Regions from separate parts of the Agrococcus sp. SGAir0287 genome, predicted to be linked through region 3. Evidence: predicted binding sites of a transcription regulator. Region 3 holds the regulator's gene; each other region holds the start of a gene.

Region 1 (5,270 bases), 620 kb from region 3:
CGCGCCGTCCTCCACGGGCCGCGCGCCCATCTCGACCATGCCCGGGGCGGTGGCGGTGAGTCCGGGATCGGTCGCGAAGACGCGGATGCCGTCGGGCGCGAGCTCCGCCGACAGTCGGTGCAGCAGCGCGTGCAGCGCGGCCCTCGAGACGGCGTAGCTCGCGGCACCGGGGTTGACCGCGAGCCCGAACTGCGGGTCGCCGTGTGAGCCCGAGCCGCTGCCGACGCCGACGATGGTGCCGCGCGCAGCCCGCAGCGCCGGCAGGGCCGCCTGCACGACCGCCCACGAGCCGAGCACGTTCGTCGCGAGCACGCCGCGCGCGACGTCGAGATCGGCGTCGGCGGCGCGCTCGTCCCACGGCGAGAAGCGAGCGGCATTCAGCACGAGGAGGTCGAGCGGCCGCTCGGCGATCGCCGGGATCGTCTGCGCGCCGACGTCATCGGCGTCGAGGTCGACGAGCGCGGTCTCGACGACCTCGGAGCGGAGACCCTCGAGGACGTCGAGGCGTCGAGCGGTCGCGATCACGCGATGCTCGCGATCGACGAGCTGCTGCACGATCGCGCGGCCGATCCCGCGACCGGCGCCGGTGACGAGTGCGAGCGTCATGGGTGCCTCCTGCGCGGCGACGACCCGGACTCGCAGCCGTCGACGTCATCGAGCGTGCTCCTGCGCCCTGCCACTCGCAAGCGCCGCGGGCGTAGGCTCCGCCATGACGAGAGGAGTCGCCCATGCCGTGCTTCCTGATCTCCTTCCCGAGCGGCGAGATGCAGGTCGCCGACGGCGAGTGGGACCGCGTGGTCGAGGAGTCGCACCAGGTGATCCGCGACGCGAAGGCCGCGGGCGTCTACGTCTTCGCGGGCGGCATCGACGAATCGGTGCCGCCGGTGCGCGTGGCGGCGGATGGCGCCGTCACGCCCGGCACGTATCCGCAGACGGCGCGTCTCGAGGGCGGCTACGCGATCCTCGACCTGCCGGATCGTGCCGCGGCCGAGGCATGGGCGGCCAGGCTCGCGACCGCCTGCCGCTGCCCGCAGGAGCTGCGGCAGTTCGGGGACGATCCCGAGTCGACGAGGGAGTGAGGACCCGCGCCGTCACGTCCTGAGCGGCACGCGCGAGCGAGGTCGGCGCGGCAGCGTCGATCGCACGCGCCACCGTCGACCCGTCTGGCGGGTGCCGGGCGTCGGTGGGCCGGCTGCCGCGGGCGGCTCGCCCGGCTCGACGCGCAGCGCACCGCGATGCACCTCGGTGTGGTGGTGCTGGCAGAGCAGGATGCCGTCCTCGACGTCGGTGCGGCCGCCATCGGCCCAGCGCGTGACGTGGTGCGTCTCGCACCAGCCCGGCGGCGCGGTGCAGCCGGGTGCGCGGCAGTGCCGATCGCGAGCGACGATCGCCCGACGCTGCGCGAGGGTGAAGAGGCGCTGACGACGCCCCTGCCGCAGCGGCTCGCCGCGGTCGTCGAGCACGAGCGCCTGCACGAAGCCGTCGCAGAGGATGCGGGCGGCAGCGGCCGTCGGCATCGCCTCGCCACTGCGCACCGCGATGGGCCCGTCGTCGGGCGTGCGGGGCCGGCCGTGCAGTGCGTCCTCGTGCACGGCGATCGTGAGCGTCGGCGCCTCGCCCGCGACGCGCGGCGACGCGAGCTCCGCATGCCGGGAGACCATCGCCACGAGCGCATCCATGCGCCGCTGGTCGAGGGTGCGCGCGTCGCTCGCCTCCTCGGACGCCTCGGCCGCGTCGGTCGCCGGGTCGTCGAAGGAGACGCGCCGTGGCCGCACGTGCGCGTCGAGGGCGGTGATGATGCGCTCGCCTTGCTCGGCCGTGCATCGGAAGCGCCCGTCGATCGAGCCGTCGGCGAGCGTGCGCAGCCGCAGCAAGCGCTGCTCGAGCTGGTCGGCGAGCCGCGGCTCGTCGCCGTCGGGGTCGAGGTGCGCGAGCCAGCGCCTCGCGAGCACCCCCAGGTGCTCCGGCACCATCGCCGCCTCGTCGTCGTCGTGGCCGCCGGTCGCGCGGTCGACGAGGTCGCGCTCCGCCAGGTGCAGCGACTCGACGTCGACGCGCGCGCTCGACGCACGCAGCCGCTCGACGATCGCATGCGCCTGCGGCACCGCGATCCATCCGGCGGCGACGGCGGCCGCGACCGCGGGGAACGGCACGGGCACGTCGCCGCCCGACAGCGCCACGCCCGCCCGCGTCGCGTCGGCGACCTCGCAGAGGATGCGCGCCTCGCGAGCGCGCACGCCGATGCGGTGCTGCAGCAGCTCGGGCGTCGACCGGTGGCCGGCGCGTCGCACGAGCGACTCCTCGGCCGGTCTGCCCTCCGATCGCGCTGCGGCCTCGCCGGCGAGCGCGACGATGGCGGCGTCGATGCGTCGGCGACGCGCCGCGAGCTCGTCGATCGCGACGAGCACCTCGGCGTCGACGAGGCTCGAGGCAGTGAGATCGCCGGTCACGAGCGCGTCGACGACCGCCGTCTCGACCTCCCCCTGCGCTCGCATCCCGCACCGCCTCTCGGACTTCAGGATACCCCGGATTCGAACGTATGTTCGAACTTCGGAGCGACCTCACAGCATGGAGACCGGTCGCCCGAGGATCGACCGGGCCTCAGGACGCCGCGGGCACCTGACGCAGCACCTTCTCCATCGGCCGGCCCTTCGCGAGCTCGTCGACGAGCTTGTCCAGCCATCGGATCTGCTGCGTGAGCGGATCGTCGATGTCCTCGACGCGCACGCCGCAGATCACGCCGGTGATCGCGGCGGCGGCCGGATGCATGACGGGCGCCAGTCCGAAGAAGTCGCGGAACGATCGCTCGTCGGCGAGAGCCGTGGCGATCCCGGCCTCGTCGTAGCCGGTGAGCCACGCGATGACCTCGTGCAGCTCGGCGACGGTGCGACCCTTGCGCTCCACCTTCGCGACGTAGTGCGGGTACACGCTCGCGAACGGCATGCGGAAGATCCGGTGCTCGGCCATGCGCCCATGATCCTGGTGACCGTCCGACGGCGCCAGCGCCTCGTCCGCATCCTGCCGATCGCATTCCTCCGCCCAGGGCGAACCCCCTGTCGCCGAGCGCCCTCGACGACATATCGTCGATGCATCGCCGACTGTCGCGGCTCGCGACGCACGAGGTCGGCGGGAGGGGACGATCATGCACGGCTACCAAGATCAGGGTCGGTACGGCTTCGGCGGAGGCCGCGACTTCCGCATGGGCCGCCACGGCGGCATGTGGGAGGCGATGGAGCATCTCCGCAGCCAGTTCGAGCGCAAGGCGCCAGGCTCGCGCATGGGACGCGGCGACGTGCGCCAGGCGGTGCTCGCGCTGCTGCGCGAGCGCCCGATGCACGGCTACCAGCTCATCACCGAGATCGAGCAGCGCTCCGGCGGCGCGTGGCGCCCGAGCCCCGGCTCGGTCTACCCGACGCTGCAGCTGCTCGCCGACGAGGGTCTCATCGCGGCCGAGGAGGCCGGCGGTCGCAAGACCTACGCCCTCACCGACGAGGGTCGTGTCGTGGCCGACGCCGCGACCGAGCAGCCCGCGCCGTTCGAGGCCACGGATGAGCGCGAGGGTCCCGGCTTCTCGGCACTGCCCAAGGCGGGCTTCGAGCTCGCGCAGGCTGCGGCGCAGGTGGGACGCACCGGCACGCCGCAGCAGGTGCAGGAGGCCGTCGACATCCTCGAGGACGCGCGCCGTAGGCTCTACGCGATCCTCGCTCGCGACTGAGCGCGGACCTGAGCACGACGCCCGGCGCGACCGGGGCGCGGGGAGGTGCGATGGATGCGTCCACGCCCTCCCGCGCCCGGTACCGCCGCATCCTGCGCTTCGCCGCCCGGCACCTCGCGGTGACGTGGTGGTTCGAGATCGCCATGCCCCGCATCGGCCTCGCGCGGCTCGCCGCGCGCAGCCGATCGCGGCGCATGACGCGCTTCGCCCGCAGCTTCCACGACTTCGCCATCGAGCTCGGTGGACTCATGATCAAGGTCGGGCAGTTCATGTCCTCGCGCCTCGACGTGCTGCCGCCGGAGATCACGAAGGAGCTCGAGGGGCTGCAGGACGAGGTGCCGGCGGTGCCCGGCCCCGACATCCGCGCCGAGGCGGAGGGCGAGCTCGGGATGCCGCTCGCCCGCGCGTTCGCCGACGTCGAGGACGCGCCGATCGCCGCCGCGTCGCTCGGGCAGGCGCATCGCGCGACGCTCACCGATGCCGACGCCGCGATCGCGGGCTTCCGCGAGGCGGTCGTGAAGGTGCAGCGGCCCGGCATCGCCAACGTCGTCGCGACCGACCTCGCCGCGCTGCGGCGCGTGGGCGGCTGGCTCAGCCGCTTCCGCCTCGTCTCGGACCGGGCCGACATGCCCGCGCTCGTCGAGGAGTTCGCGCGCACGAGCGACGAGGAGATCGACTACCTCCACGAGGCGCAGTCGGCGGAGCGCTTCGCCGAGCTCTTCGCCGCCGACGACGGCGTCGGTGCGCCGGAGGTGGTGTGGGAGCGCACGGCGCGGCGCGTGCTGACGCTGCAGGACGTGACGGCGATCAAGATCACCGACCACGCGGCGCTGCAGGCTGTCGGCATCGCGCCGGCCGACGTCGCGCACCGCTTCGCCACCACCATGTTCGCGCAGCTGTTCACGCACGGCTGGTTCCACGCCGATCCGCACCCGGGCAACGTCTTCGTCACGCCGCTCGGCGGCACGGACGCCGAGGGCCGGCCGCGCTGGCGGCTGACGTTCATCGACTTCGGGATGATGGGCGCGGTCCCGCCGACGACGAGGCGCGGCCTGCGGCGCATGCTCATCGCGGCGGCGTCGCGCGACGGCAAGGGCCTCGTGGACGGCATCCGCGACATCGGCGTCCTGCTGCCGTCGGCCGACACGGCCGAGCTCGAGCGTGCCATGACGCAGGCGTTCGCGCGCTTCGGCGGCATGGGCTTCGCCGAGCTCCGCGAGGTCGACCCGCGTGAGTTCCGCGCCTTCGCGATCGAGTTCCAGGAGCTGCTGCGCACGCTGCCGTTCCAGCTGCCCGAGGACATGCTGCTCGTCATCCGTGCCATGTCGCTGACGTCGGGCGTGTGCTCGTCGCTCGATCCCGCCTTCAACATCTGGGACGCCGTCGAGCCCTTCGCGTCGCGACTGCTGCAGGAGGAGCGCGGCAACGTCGTGCAGGACGTCGCGCGGCAGACGATCGACGCCGCACGCGTCGCCGCGGGGCTGCCGCAGCGCATCGACGCCGCGGTGACGCGCATCGAGGAGGGGCGGCTGCAGGTCGCGACGCCGCGGCTCGA
Region 2 (5,270 bases), 1.1 Mb from region 3:
CCGCAAGGGCGGCCTCGTCGCCCTGCCGGAGCCCGATGCCGCGGCACCGTCGACGGAGGCGGAGCTGGGCACGGCGCTGCTCGCGATCGTCGAGCAGGCCGCGGCGCACGGCCTCGACGCGGAGCGCGCGCTGCGGCTCGCGGTGCGCGAGCGGGATGCGGCGCTGCGGGCGACGGAGCTGCGCGCGACGGAGCGCGCCGAGGGCGCATGACGCCGGCGCGGGCGCGGTGGCTCACGATCCGCGCGCATCTCGCGTTCGCGTGGTGGCTCGGCATCGGGGTGCTCTTCGTCGGCCTCGCCGTGGGCATCGTCGTGCAGGTGACGCTCGGCGTGCCGCACACGCCGCCCGCCACGCTGCTGCTCGTGCCGCCGATCCTCTGGATCGCCGCGTGGCTCGTGCTCACGTTCGGCACCGTCTGGTGGTACCGGCGCGGCTTCGCGGCGTCGGTCGCCGCCGACGACCTCGCCGCGCGCGAGCGCGCGTACCGGCTCACGCAGGTGCGCCCCGTCTTCGTGCTGCGGAGCCTGGCGGGCGTCGACACGGCGGGCCTGCCGAGGACGCGCGTGGCGCGATTCCTCGACTCGTGGCGGCCGCTCGTGCTCCATCTGACGGCGATCGGATGCCTGCTGCTCGGGGCGCTCGCGATCCGCTGACCGGCGCCCAGGTCGGCTCGCTAGGGTCGGCGGAGGCGACGGGAGGGGGCGCAGGATGCTGTGGCTCGAGGTCGTCCTCGCGATCGTCGGCGGCATCGTGCTCGGCGGGATGCTCCTGGCAGGCAGGACGATCGCGCCGGGGATGACGAGCGTCGTCGTGTGGCTGATCGTCGCGGTGGGTGCGGTGGCGGTCGCCTGGCTCGTCGCGACCGAGCCGATCCTCGTCGTCGGCGTGGGCCTCGTCGCGGCGCTCGCGGTCGTGGGCGTCGGGGCACCGTGGGCGGCGGCGCGCGCCGATCCGCACCTCGCCGCGCTGCCGTACTGGTCGCGCCTGCGCGTCGACGCGCGGCTGCGTGCCGACGAGCGCCGGCGCGACGCGCGTCCCGTGCACGAGGTGGCGCAGCAGCGCGACCTGTCGACGCCCGAGGGCTGATCTGTCTCGACCGGTGCGCGTCACCTGCGCAGCGTCGCGCGTGTCCGGGTCCGGCGAGGGTAGGCCGTGGTGATGCGCCACCGTCGCGGTCGACGACGCGGGGCGCGCGGTGGCCGCGGGCTTGCGGCATCGGTCGGCCCGGGGGCCGGCGGCGATGCTGGCTGGATCGTCAGAGCACCGCGGTGGACCTCGGTGTGATGGTGCTGGCAGAGCAGGATGCCGTTGTCGACGTCCGTCGTGCCGCCGAAGGACCACGGGGTGACGTGGTGGGTCTCGCACCAGCCGGGCGCGGCGGTGCAGCCCGGCGCGCGGCAGTGGCGGTCACGCGCGACGATCGCTCGTCGTTGGGCCTTCGTGAACAGACGGCGTCGACGACCCATCTGCAACGGGTGGCCGGTCTCGTCCTGCACCAGCGTCTGCACGAAGCCATCGCAGAGGTACCGGGCGGCGATGGACACCGGCACGACGTCCCCGGTCCGGGAGAGCGTCGGCAGCTCCTCGAGCGTCGCTGCCGGTCGGCCGTGCAGCACATCGGCGGCGACGGTGATCGTGAGCGTCGGCGCCTCGCCGCAGATCCGAGGCGCCCGACTCTCTGCGTGGCGGCCGACGATGGCGACGAACGCGTCGAGCCGTCGCTGCTCCATCGAGCGGTCGTCGACGGACCCGGTCGGATCCGGATCGGCGTCGACCGCGTGCTCGTCGGTGCCGCCGCAGGCGTCCTCGAAGGTGACGCGACGCGGCTTCACCTCTGCGTCGAAGCACGCGGCGATGACCTCGCCCTGGTCGGCGGTGGCGAGGAACTCGCCCTTCCACATGCCGTCGCGTCGACGACCCATGCGGAGGTAGCGGTCGGCGAGCTGCTGCTCGTACCGCGGCTCGTCGCCGTCGGGGTCGATGTGGTCGAGGCAGCGCCGGGCCAGCAGCGAGAGGGTCTCGGGAACGGCGGGCTCGACGTCGTCGACGTGCGTGCCGCAGCCAGCCGAGACGAGCAGGCGTTCGGCCGCCTCGACCGCGCCGACCTCGGCGCGACCGCCGTCGCGGTCGAGCCCGGACGTGATCGCGTGGGACTGCGGCACTGACAGCCAGCCCTGCGCGAGCGCATCGGAGACCGCCGGGAATCGGGCGGGGATCGTGCCACCGGAGATCGCCATCGACGCCGACGTCGCTGCGGCGACCGCGCACAGCTGCTTCGCCTCCGACCAGCGGACGCCGATCTTCGACTGCAGCATCCTCGCGGTCGAGCCGTAGCCCGCGCGGCGCACGAGCGACTCGTCGGCGGGACGGTGGTCGGACCTCGACGAGACCTCGGCGGCGGCGCGCACGATCGCGGCATCGATGCACCGTCGGCGGGCGGCGAGCTCGTCGACCGCGACCAGCAGCTCGTCGTCGGGGAGGGACGAGAAGGCGATGTCGAGGGCGATGAGCGCGTCGACCACCGAGGTCTCGACCTGAGCCTGATCGCGCATCCCGTCACCGCCTTCGCAGGCTCCAAGGATACCACGGAATCGAACATACGTTCGAATGATCGACCGGTCGTGGAGCAGCACGACGTGCGGATCGGCGATGCGCGGGCCTCCCGGCCGACGGCGCGCTCGCGACGATCAGTCGGCGCGCGACCCTGCGCCGATCCGCGGGGCCGGGCGCTCGGCCCCCGGTCGTGGCCGCCACCGCACCCGGCCGAGGGTCGCGACGAGCGCGATGCCGACGACGAAGGCGAGCAGCACCTGGCCGGTCGGCACGACGAGGCCGCCGAGGCCGCCATGCACGGCGGGGTCGAGGAACGGGTAGGGGATCCAGCCGTCGCCGAGGCCGCCGCGGATCCACGAGACGACGAGGTAGGCGATCGGGTACGCCATCCACGCAGCGACGCACCTGCCGACGCGCAGCGGCCTCGTCGTGGGTACGAGCAGCCAGTCCGCGGCCATGAGCACGGGGATGAGGCGATGCTGCACGAAGCTCGGGAACTCGACCGAGAGGCCGAACGCCTCCTCGGGGGTCGCGAGCAGCACGGCCCACACGAGACCCGTGAGCACGATGTACGCCGTGGTCGCGCCGCGCAGCGCATCGAACCACCGCGGACGCCCTTCGGGGCGCAGCAGCAGCCATGCGACGACGACGAGCACGAGCACGTTCGACTGCACCGTGAAGTAGCCGAGGTGCTCGCTGAGCCGCTGGCCCTCGCCCGCCACGACGACGAGGTTCCACGCCTCGGCCGCGATGCCTGCGAGCAGCACGGTGGTGCGCAGCGCGACGACGAGCGTCGACCGGTCGGTGAGTCCTCGGGACGCCTGCGTCGTCGTCATGCGCTCATCGTGGCACGCGACCGAGCCGATCGGTCGTCACGCGCGTCGTGATCCTGGCGGTGCACGACCACCCCGGCTGGACGTGCGTGCTGAACGGCGACCACGACCCGCACATGACCGATCGGCGCGTCTCCGCGATGCGGTTCGAGCACGTGCGGCCGCTGCATCCCGCCCGCCTCCTCGCCGCGCTGCACGCGCTCGGCAGCGGCAGGCACGGCGTCCTCGTGCGCTCGGCCGGCTTCGTCGGGCTCGCGACGCGACCGGGGCGCGTCGGATGGTGGGACCAGGCTGCCGGATCGTTCGCGATGCACCCGCTCGACGCGGATCCCGACGATCCCCCTGCCCTCGGGCAGGACCTCGCGCTCATCGGCGTCGACCTCGACCACGACGCGATCGCCGCGACGCTCGCCGCGACCGCGCTCCCCGACATCGAGCTCGCCGCGGGTCCCGAGGCGTGGTCGCGCTACGCGGATCCGCTGCCCGCGTGGGCTCCGGACTCCGCGGGCTGACGGTCCTCGACCACCTGATCCTCCGGCGGCGTGCCGGGCCGCGCGTCGCGCGTCCGCAGTCGTCGCGCGGGGCCGGAGCCCGGCGGCGCGAGGATCGCGACGAGCACGACGAGCGCCATGAGGATGCCGAGCACGCCCGTCGTCTGCACCGCGACGCCCAGCCAGCCGTCGGCCGCGACCGGGTTGAGGAACGGATAGAGCCACGCGCCGATCTGCTGCGCGACGATCACGGCGACGATCGCGTAGGCCGCGGGGTAGATGAGCCACGTCCACGCGCGGCGACGGCGGGTGCGCGTGCGACCTGGGGTCAGCGCCCAGTCGACGAGCATCGCGAGCGGCACGAGCTGATGCTGCACGAGGCTCTGGAAGGGCTCGGCCGGGTTCAGGAACGAGCCGGGCTCGAGCACCGTCACGTACGTGACGCCCGCGAGCAGGATCCACGTCGTCACCGCCGCCCGCAACCAGTCGAACCACGCGGGCCGATGCGTCGCCGGCTGCGCCACGAGCCAGATGGCCACGACGCCCGAGAGCACGCTCGCCTGCGTCGTGAAGTACGAGAAGTGCACGACGAGCGACGCGCCGAGGTCGAGCAGCACGCCCACTCGGCGCGCCTCGGCGGCCACGACCATGCCGACGATCGCCAGCCGCAGCAGCTGCGAGGCGACGCCGTGGTCGCGCAGCAGCGGTCGGCGGAGGCGGATGCCCATCGCTCCATCCTGGCAAGGACGCGGGCCGTCCGCCGACACGGCGCGGATGCGCGATGCGGGAGGATGGAGCACGTGGCATCCCAGGTGAACCCTCCCCGCGGCATGCGCGACATGCTGCCCGCCGAGCAGCGTCGCCGCGCGCACGTCGCCGACGTCATCCGAGGCGCGTTCGCCGACCACGGCTTCGAGGAGATCGAGACGCCGGTCGTCGAGCTCGCCGAGCGACTGCACGCCGGCCTCGGCGGCGACAACGAGAAGCTCGCCTTCGGCATCCAGCGGCGCGGCCTCACGGTCGAGGACCTGCGCAGCGCGGAGAGCCCCGCGGAGCTCGCCGACCTCGGCCTGCGCTTCGACCTCACGGTGCCGCTCGCGCGCTACTACGCGACGAACCGCGCCGAGCTGCCGACGGTGTTCCGATCCATCCAGATCGCGCCCGTCTGGCGCGCCGAGCGGCCGCAGGCCGGCCGCTACCGGCAGTTCGTGCAGTGCGACATCGACATCGTGGGGGAGCCCGGCATCCAGGCCGAGCTCGAGCTCGTCGCCGCGACGGGCGACGCACTGCAGCGGCTCGGCCTCGCCGACGCGTTCGTGCGCGTGAACGACCGCCGCATCCTGCACGCGATGCTCGAGGCCGCCGGCGTCGCCGACGAGGCTCGCGAGGGCG
Region 3 (5,270 bases):
GCGGCGCGCCGGATCGCTGGCGCGTCGAGGTGCCCGGCGGCGTCGTGCGCGTCGACGTCGAGCAGCGGCCCGACGGCGAGCACGCCTGGCTCACCGGCCCTGCGGCGATCGTCTTCCGCGGCGCGACCGACCTGGTCTGACGCAGCGCGCCGATCAGCCCTCGGTGCGCTCGATGCGCAGGATGCGGAAGGTCTTCTTCGACGTCCAGCGCTCGGCGGCGAGGCCCTCCTGCTCGTCGAGCCAGCGCAGCAACGAGTCGGATCCCAGGTGCTTCTGCACCACGAGCCACGCCTCGGCGCCGACCTCGAGCCGGGGCAGCCACGTCAGCAGCAGCTCGTGGAGCTGCTGCTTGCCAATGCGGATCGGGGGATTCGACCAGATCCCCTGGAAGCGAACATCGGGCACGTCGGCAGGCAGCGCGGGAGCGACGTTTGCTACGCTGACACGCTCGGCATTGCGCCGGACGAGGTCGACCGCCCTCGGATTCACATCCACCGCCCACACCCGCGCCTCAGGGGCGCGAAGCGCGAGCGAGAGGGCGATCGGCCCCCAGCCGGCGCCGAGGTCGAGCAGGTCGCCCGACTGCGGCGGCTGCGGGGTCTCGTCGAGCAGCACGGCCGTGCCGACGTCGAGGCCGTCGCCCGAGAACACCCCGGGCGCCGTGAGCAGGGAGTGCTCGCGCCCCGCGAGGGTCGCGCGCACCTCGCGCGTGGGGGCGTCGCCGGAGGCGGCGGAGAAGTAGTGGTCGGTCACCCAGCCGACCGTAGTGGAGGAAGAGCATGGCGGAGGGCACATCGCGCGTCGACCGGATCCTCGAGTGGGCGGATCCCGGCGATGAGCGCCTGCTCGACCGCGCTGCGCAGGCGCTCGGCGCGGACGCGGCCGACGGCGACTTCGACGGCGACCAGCTCGAGCGCGCGGACCGCGCCGCGCTGCGCCGCGTCTCGGGCCTGCGCACGGAGCTCGAGGACGTCACCGAGGTCGAGTACCGGCAGCTGCGCCTCGAGAACGTGGTGCTCGTGGGCGTGCACGCCGGCGGCGTCGACGATGCCGAGAACTCGATGCGGGAGCTCGCAGCGCTCGCCGAGACCGCCGGCGCGGTCGTGCTCGACGGCGTGCTGCAGCGTCGTCCGACGCCGGACCCCGCGACCTACGTGGGGCGCGGCAAGGCGCAGGAGCTCGCCGAGCTCGTCCGCGAGACCGGCGCCGACACCGTCATCGCCGACACGGAGCTCGCGCCGAGCCAGCGCCGCGCGCTCGAGGACGTCGTGAAGGTGAAGGTCATCGACCGCACCGCCGTCATCCTCGACATCTTCAGCCAACACGCGAAGAGCCGCGAGGGCAAGGCGCAGGTCGAGCTCGCGCAGCTCGAGTACCTCCTGCCGCGCCTGCGCGGCTGGGGCGAGTCGATGTCGCGCCAGGCCGGTGGTCAGGTCGGCGGGCAGGGCGCCGGCATGGGCTCGCGCGGACCCGGCGAGACGAAGATCGAGCTCGATCGCCGTCGCATCCGCAACCGCATGGCGCGGCTGCGCACCCAGATCAAGGGCTTCGCTCCCGCTCGTCAGGCGAAGCGCGCGAACCGCGACCGCTTCGAGGTGCCGTCGGTCGCGATCGCCGGCTACACGAACGCGGGCAAGTCGAGCCTCCTCAACCGGCTCACGAACGCGGGCGTCCTCGTCGAGAACGCGCTGTTCGCGACGCTCGACGCGACGGTGCGCCGCACCGAGACGCCCGACGGACGCCTCTACACGCTCGCCGACACCGTCGGCTTCGTGCGCAACCTGCCGCACCAGCTGGTCGAGGCGTTCCGCTCGACGCTCGAGGAGGTCGCCGACGCCGACGTCATCGTGCACGTCGTGGACGCGAGCCATCCGGACCCTGCCGCGCAGCTCGCCACGGTGCGCGACGTCATCGGCGAGACGGGCGCGCGCGACATCCCGGAGGTCGTCGCCTTCAACAAGGCCGACCTCGTGGGCGACGACGAGCTCCTGGTGCTGCGCGGGCTCGTGCCGTCGGCGATCTTCGTGTCCGCTCGCACGGGCAGGGGCATCGACGAGCTGCGCGAGCGGATCGCCGAGCTGCTGCCGCGGCCCACGATCGCGATGTCGCTCCTCGTGCCGTTCGACCGCGGCGAGGTCGTCTCGCGCCTTCACGAGCGCGCCACGATCGAGCGCGAGACCTACGAGGAGACGGGCACGCGGCTCGACGTCCTCGTGACCGAGGACGCCGTCGACGGCCTCGAGGAGTTCCGCGTCCTGCCGGCGCGCTGACGAGACGCGAGGAGGCCGGTCGGGATCGATCCCGACCGGCCTCCTCGCACGTGGGCGTCAGACGGAGCGCAGCACCGCGACGACGCGACCGAGCACGACGGCCTCGTCGCCGAGGATGGGCTCGAACGCCGAGTTGCGCGGCAGCAGCCACGTGTGGCCGTCGCGCTGACGGAACACCTTGACCGTCGCCTCCTCGTCGAGCATCGCCGCGACGATGTCGCCGTTCTCGGCGGTCGACTGCTGCGCAACGACGACCCAGTCGCCGTCGCAGATCGCGGCGTCGATCATCGAGTCGCCGACGACCTTGAGCATGAAGAGGTCCTGGCTCGAGCCGACGAGGGAGCGCGGCAGGGGGAAGATCTCCTCGACCTGCTGCTCGGCGGTGATCGGCACGCCGGCGGCGATGCGGCCGACGAGCGGCACGTAGGCCGTCGGATCCGTGCCCGCCGCGTCCGCCGGGTCGTCGGCCTCGACGAGCACCTCGATGGCGCGCGGCCGCGCCGGGTCGCGGCGGATGGCGCCGGCGAGCTCGAGCTGCCCGAGCTGGTGCGTGACGCTCGAGAGCGAGGAGAGGCCCACGGCGTCGCCGATCTCGCGATAGCTCGGCGGGTAGCCCCGCTGTCGCACGGATTCCTGGATGCAGCGCAGGATCGCCGTCTGCTTCTCGGTCAGCTGCCGCTGTGCCATGGCCCGTCGTCCTCTCGCCGACGACCGTGTCGGTGGTCGCCGATTGACTCTGTCTCGTTCGAAAGCGTATCCGACGGCATGGTCCGAAGGGTACGGGTGTTCGAGCGTGTCGTCCGGGAATCCAGGGCAATCGGGCTCTTGACGAACGGATGATCCGAATGTACGTTCGAATCATGGAACGCGGGTGCGACGCTCCCGGCCGAGCGCCGCACCCGCGATCCGACGCAGACGAGGAGCAGACCATGACCGCGATCGCCACCCAGGCCCCGGCACTGCGCATCACGGCGCGCGGACGACGTGCGCTCGCCATCGTCGTCGCCGCGCCCGTGCTCGCCCTCGGCGGGCTCGGCGTCCTGCAGGCGACGACCGCCATCGCCGGCCAGACGGCCGTCGAGGTGTCGCACGAGACGGTCGTCGTGCAGCCGGGTGAGACGCTCTGGTCGATCGCCGAGGTCGTCGCCCCCGACGTCGACCCGCGCGAGGTCATCGCCGACATCCAGCGCATCAACGGCATCGGCGGCGCGATCCAGCCCGGTCAGGAGCTCGCGATCCCCGCCGAGTACACCCGCTGAGCAGGCCATCGCACGCGCCCCGTCCCGATCCGGGACGGGGCGCGGTCGCGTCAGGGCCGCGCGGTGGCGCATCCTGGCGCGCCTAGGCTGGAGCGGTGACCTCGCTCGACGATCTGCCGCTCCGCGCGGACCTCGTCGGCCGCGTGCCCTACGGGGCGCCGCAGCTCGACGTGCCCGTGCGGCTCAACGTGAACGAGAACGCCTTCCCGATCGCGGATGTCGTCGTCGACGACGTCGTCGCGTCGGTGCGCGACGCGATCGCCGGCGTGCATAGATACCCGGATCGCGAGTTCACCGAGCTGCGCGAGGCCTTCGCCGACTACCTCGGCCACGGGCTCGGGGCCGCGTCGATCTGGGCGGCGAACGGATCCAACGAGGTGCTGCAGCACGTGCTGCAGGCCTTCGGCGGGCCCGGGCGCACCCTGCTGTCGTTCGCGCCGACCTACTCGATGTACCCGCTGCTCGCGCAGGGCGTGGGTGCGGCGTACGTCGCGGAGCCGCGCGCCGCCGACTTCACCCTCGACGCCGCCACCGTCGTCGAGGCCATCGAGCGGCACGATCCCGACCTCGTGTTCCTGTGCGCGCCGAACAACCCCACGGGCACGCCGCTCGGCCTCGACGTCGTCGAGGCGGCATGCGCGGCTGCACGCGGCATCGTGCTCGTCGACGAGGCGTACGCCGAGTTCGCGCACGATCGGTCGCGGACGGCCCTCGCACTGCTGCCGCGCTTCGAGCGCCTCGTCGTCTCGCGCACCATGAGCAAGGCCTTCGCGTTCGCGGGCGTCCGCGTCGGCTACCTCGCCGCCGATCCCGCGGTCGTCGACGCGCTGCGGCTCGTGCGGCTCCCGTATCACCTGTCGGCGCTCACCCAGGCGGCCGCCCTCGCGGCGCTGCGGCACGCGCCGACGATGCTCGCCCGCGTCGACGAGCTGCGCGAGCAGCGCGACCGCATCGTCGGCGAGCTCGCGGGCCTCGGCTTCGAGCCGTACCCGTCGGATGCGAACTTCGTGCTCTTCGGCGGCGTCTCGGATCCGCGCGCGGCGTTCGAGGCGCTGCTCGCCGACGGCGTGCTCGTGCGCGACGTCGGCATCCCGCGCACGCTGCGCGTGACCGCGGGGACGCCGGAGGAGACCGACGCGTTCCTCGCATCCGTGGCGCGTCTGGCGCCCGCCGCACGACCGTAGGATCGAATCCATGCGCACCGCACGCATCGCCCGCACGACGAGCGAGTCCACCATCGAGCTCGAGCTCGACCTCGACGGCACCGGCTCGAGCGAGATCTCGACGACCGTGCCGTTCTACGACCACCTCCTGACGGCGCTGTCGAAGCACTCGCTCATCGACCTGCGCGTGACGGCCTCCGGCGACACGGACATCGACGCGCACCACACGGTCGAGGACACGGCCATCTGCCTGGGGCTCGCGCTGGGCGAGGCGCTCGGCGACAAGTCGGGCATCCGCCGCTACGGCGACGCGACCGTGCCTCTCGACGAGGCGCTCGCGCGCGCCGTCGTCGACCTCTCCGGCCGCCCCTTCCTCGTGCACGCGGGCGAGCCCGCGGGCTTCGAGCTGCACCGGATCGGCGGGCACTTCACGGGATCGCTCGTGCGCCACGTCTTCGAGGCGATCGCGTACAACGCCCGCATGACGCTGCACGTCGACGTGCTCGGCGGCCGCGATCCGCATCACGTCGCCGAGGCGGAGATGAAGGCCTTCGCGCGCGCCCTGCGCGTCGCCGTCG

Evidence for each region. The regulator LexA, encoded in region 3, represses DNA repair genes until DNA is damaged. The targets are predictions, from matches to a motif close to TCGAACANNTGTTCGA.
Region 1: the regulator LexA is predicted to act here: its motif matches at 2,532-2,547, upstream of C1N71_RS06430 (HNH endonuclease signature motif containing protein).
Region 2: the regulator LexA is predicted to act here: its motif matches at 2,593-2,608, upstream of C1N71_RS03975 (HNH endonuclease signature motif containing protein).

The regions. Positions count from the first base shown of each region.
Region 1 covers NZ_CP027942.1:1,351,186-1,356,455, forward strand. Annotated here, with positions in the region: gene C1N71_RS06420 (SDR family NAD(P)-dependent oxidoreductase) at 1-606, opposite strand, end outside; gene C1N71_RS06425 (YciI family protein) at 729-1,079, shown strand; gene C1N71_RS06430 (HNH endonuclease signature motif containing protein) at 1,092-2,495, opposite strand; gene C1N71_RS06435 (DUF2200 domain-containing protein) at 2,602-2,967, opposite strand; gene C1N71_RS06440 (PadR family transcriptional regulator) at 3,143-3,715, shown strand; gene C1N71_RS06445 (ABC1 kinase family protein) at 3,766-5,270, shown strand, end outside.
Region 2 covers NZ_CP027942.1:860,055-865,324, forward strand. Annotated here, with positions in the region: gene C1N71_RS03960 (MazG family protein) at 1-211, shown strand, start outside; gene C1N71_RS03965 (hypothetical protein) at 208-654, shown strand; gene C1N71_RS03970 (hypothetical protein) at 710-1,087, shown strand; gene C1N71_RS03975 (HNH endonuclease signature motif containing protein) at 1,108-2,553, opposite strand; gene C1N71_RS03980 (Pr6Pr family membrane protein) at 2,689-3,390, opposite strand; gene C1N71_RS03985 (GTP-binding protein) at 3,450-3,899, shown strand; gene C1N71_RS03990 (Pr6Pr family membrane protein) at 3,854-4,606, opposite strand; gene C1N71_RS03995 (histidine--tRNA ligase) at 4,679-5,270, shown strand, end outside.
Region 3 covers NZ_CP027942.1:1,973,356-1,978,625, reverse strand. Annotated here, with positions in the region: gene dapF (diaminopimelate epimerase) at 1-140, shown strand, start outside; gene C1N71_RS09415 (class I SAM-dependent methyltransferase) at 154-795, opposite strand; gene hflX (GTPase HflX) at 780-2,270, shown strand; gene lexA (transcriptional repressor LexA) at 2,328-2,957, opposite strand; gene C1N71_RS09400 (LysM peptidoglycan-binding domain-containing protein) at 3,200-3,529, shown strand; gene C1N71_RS09395 (histidinol-phosphate transaminase) at 3,625-4,713, shown strand; gene hisB (imidazoleglycerol-phosphate dehydratase HisB) at 4,724-5,270, shown strand, end outside.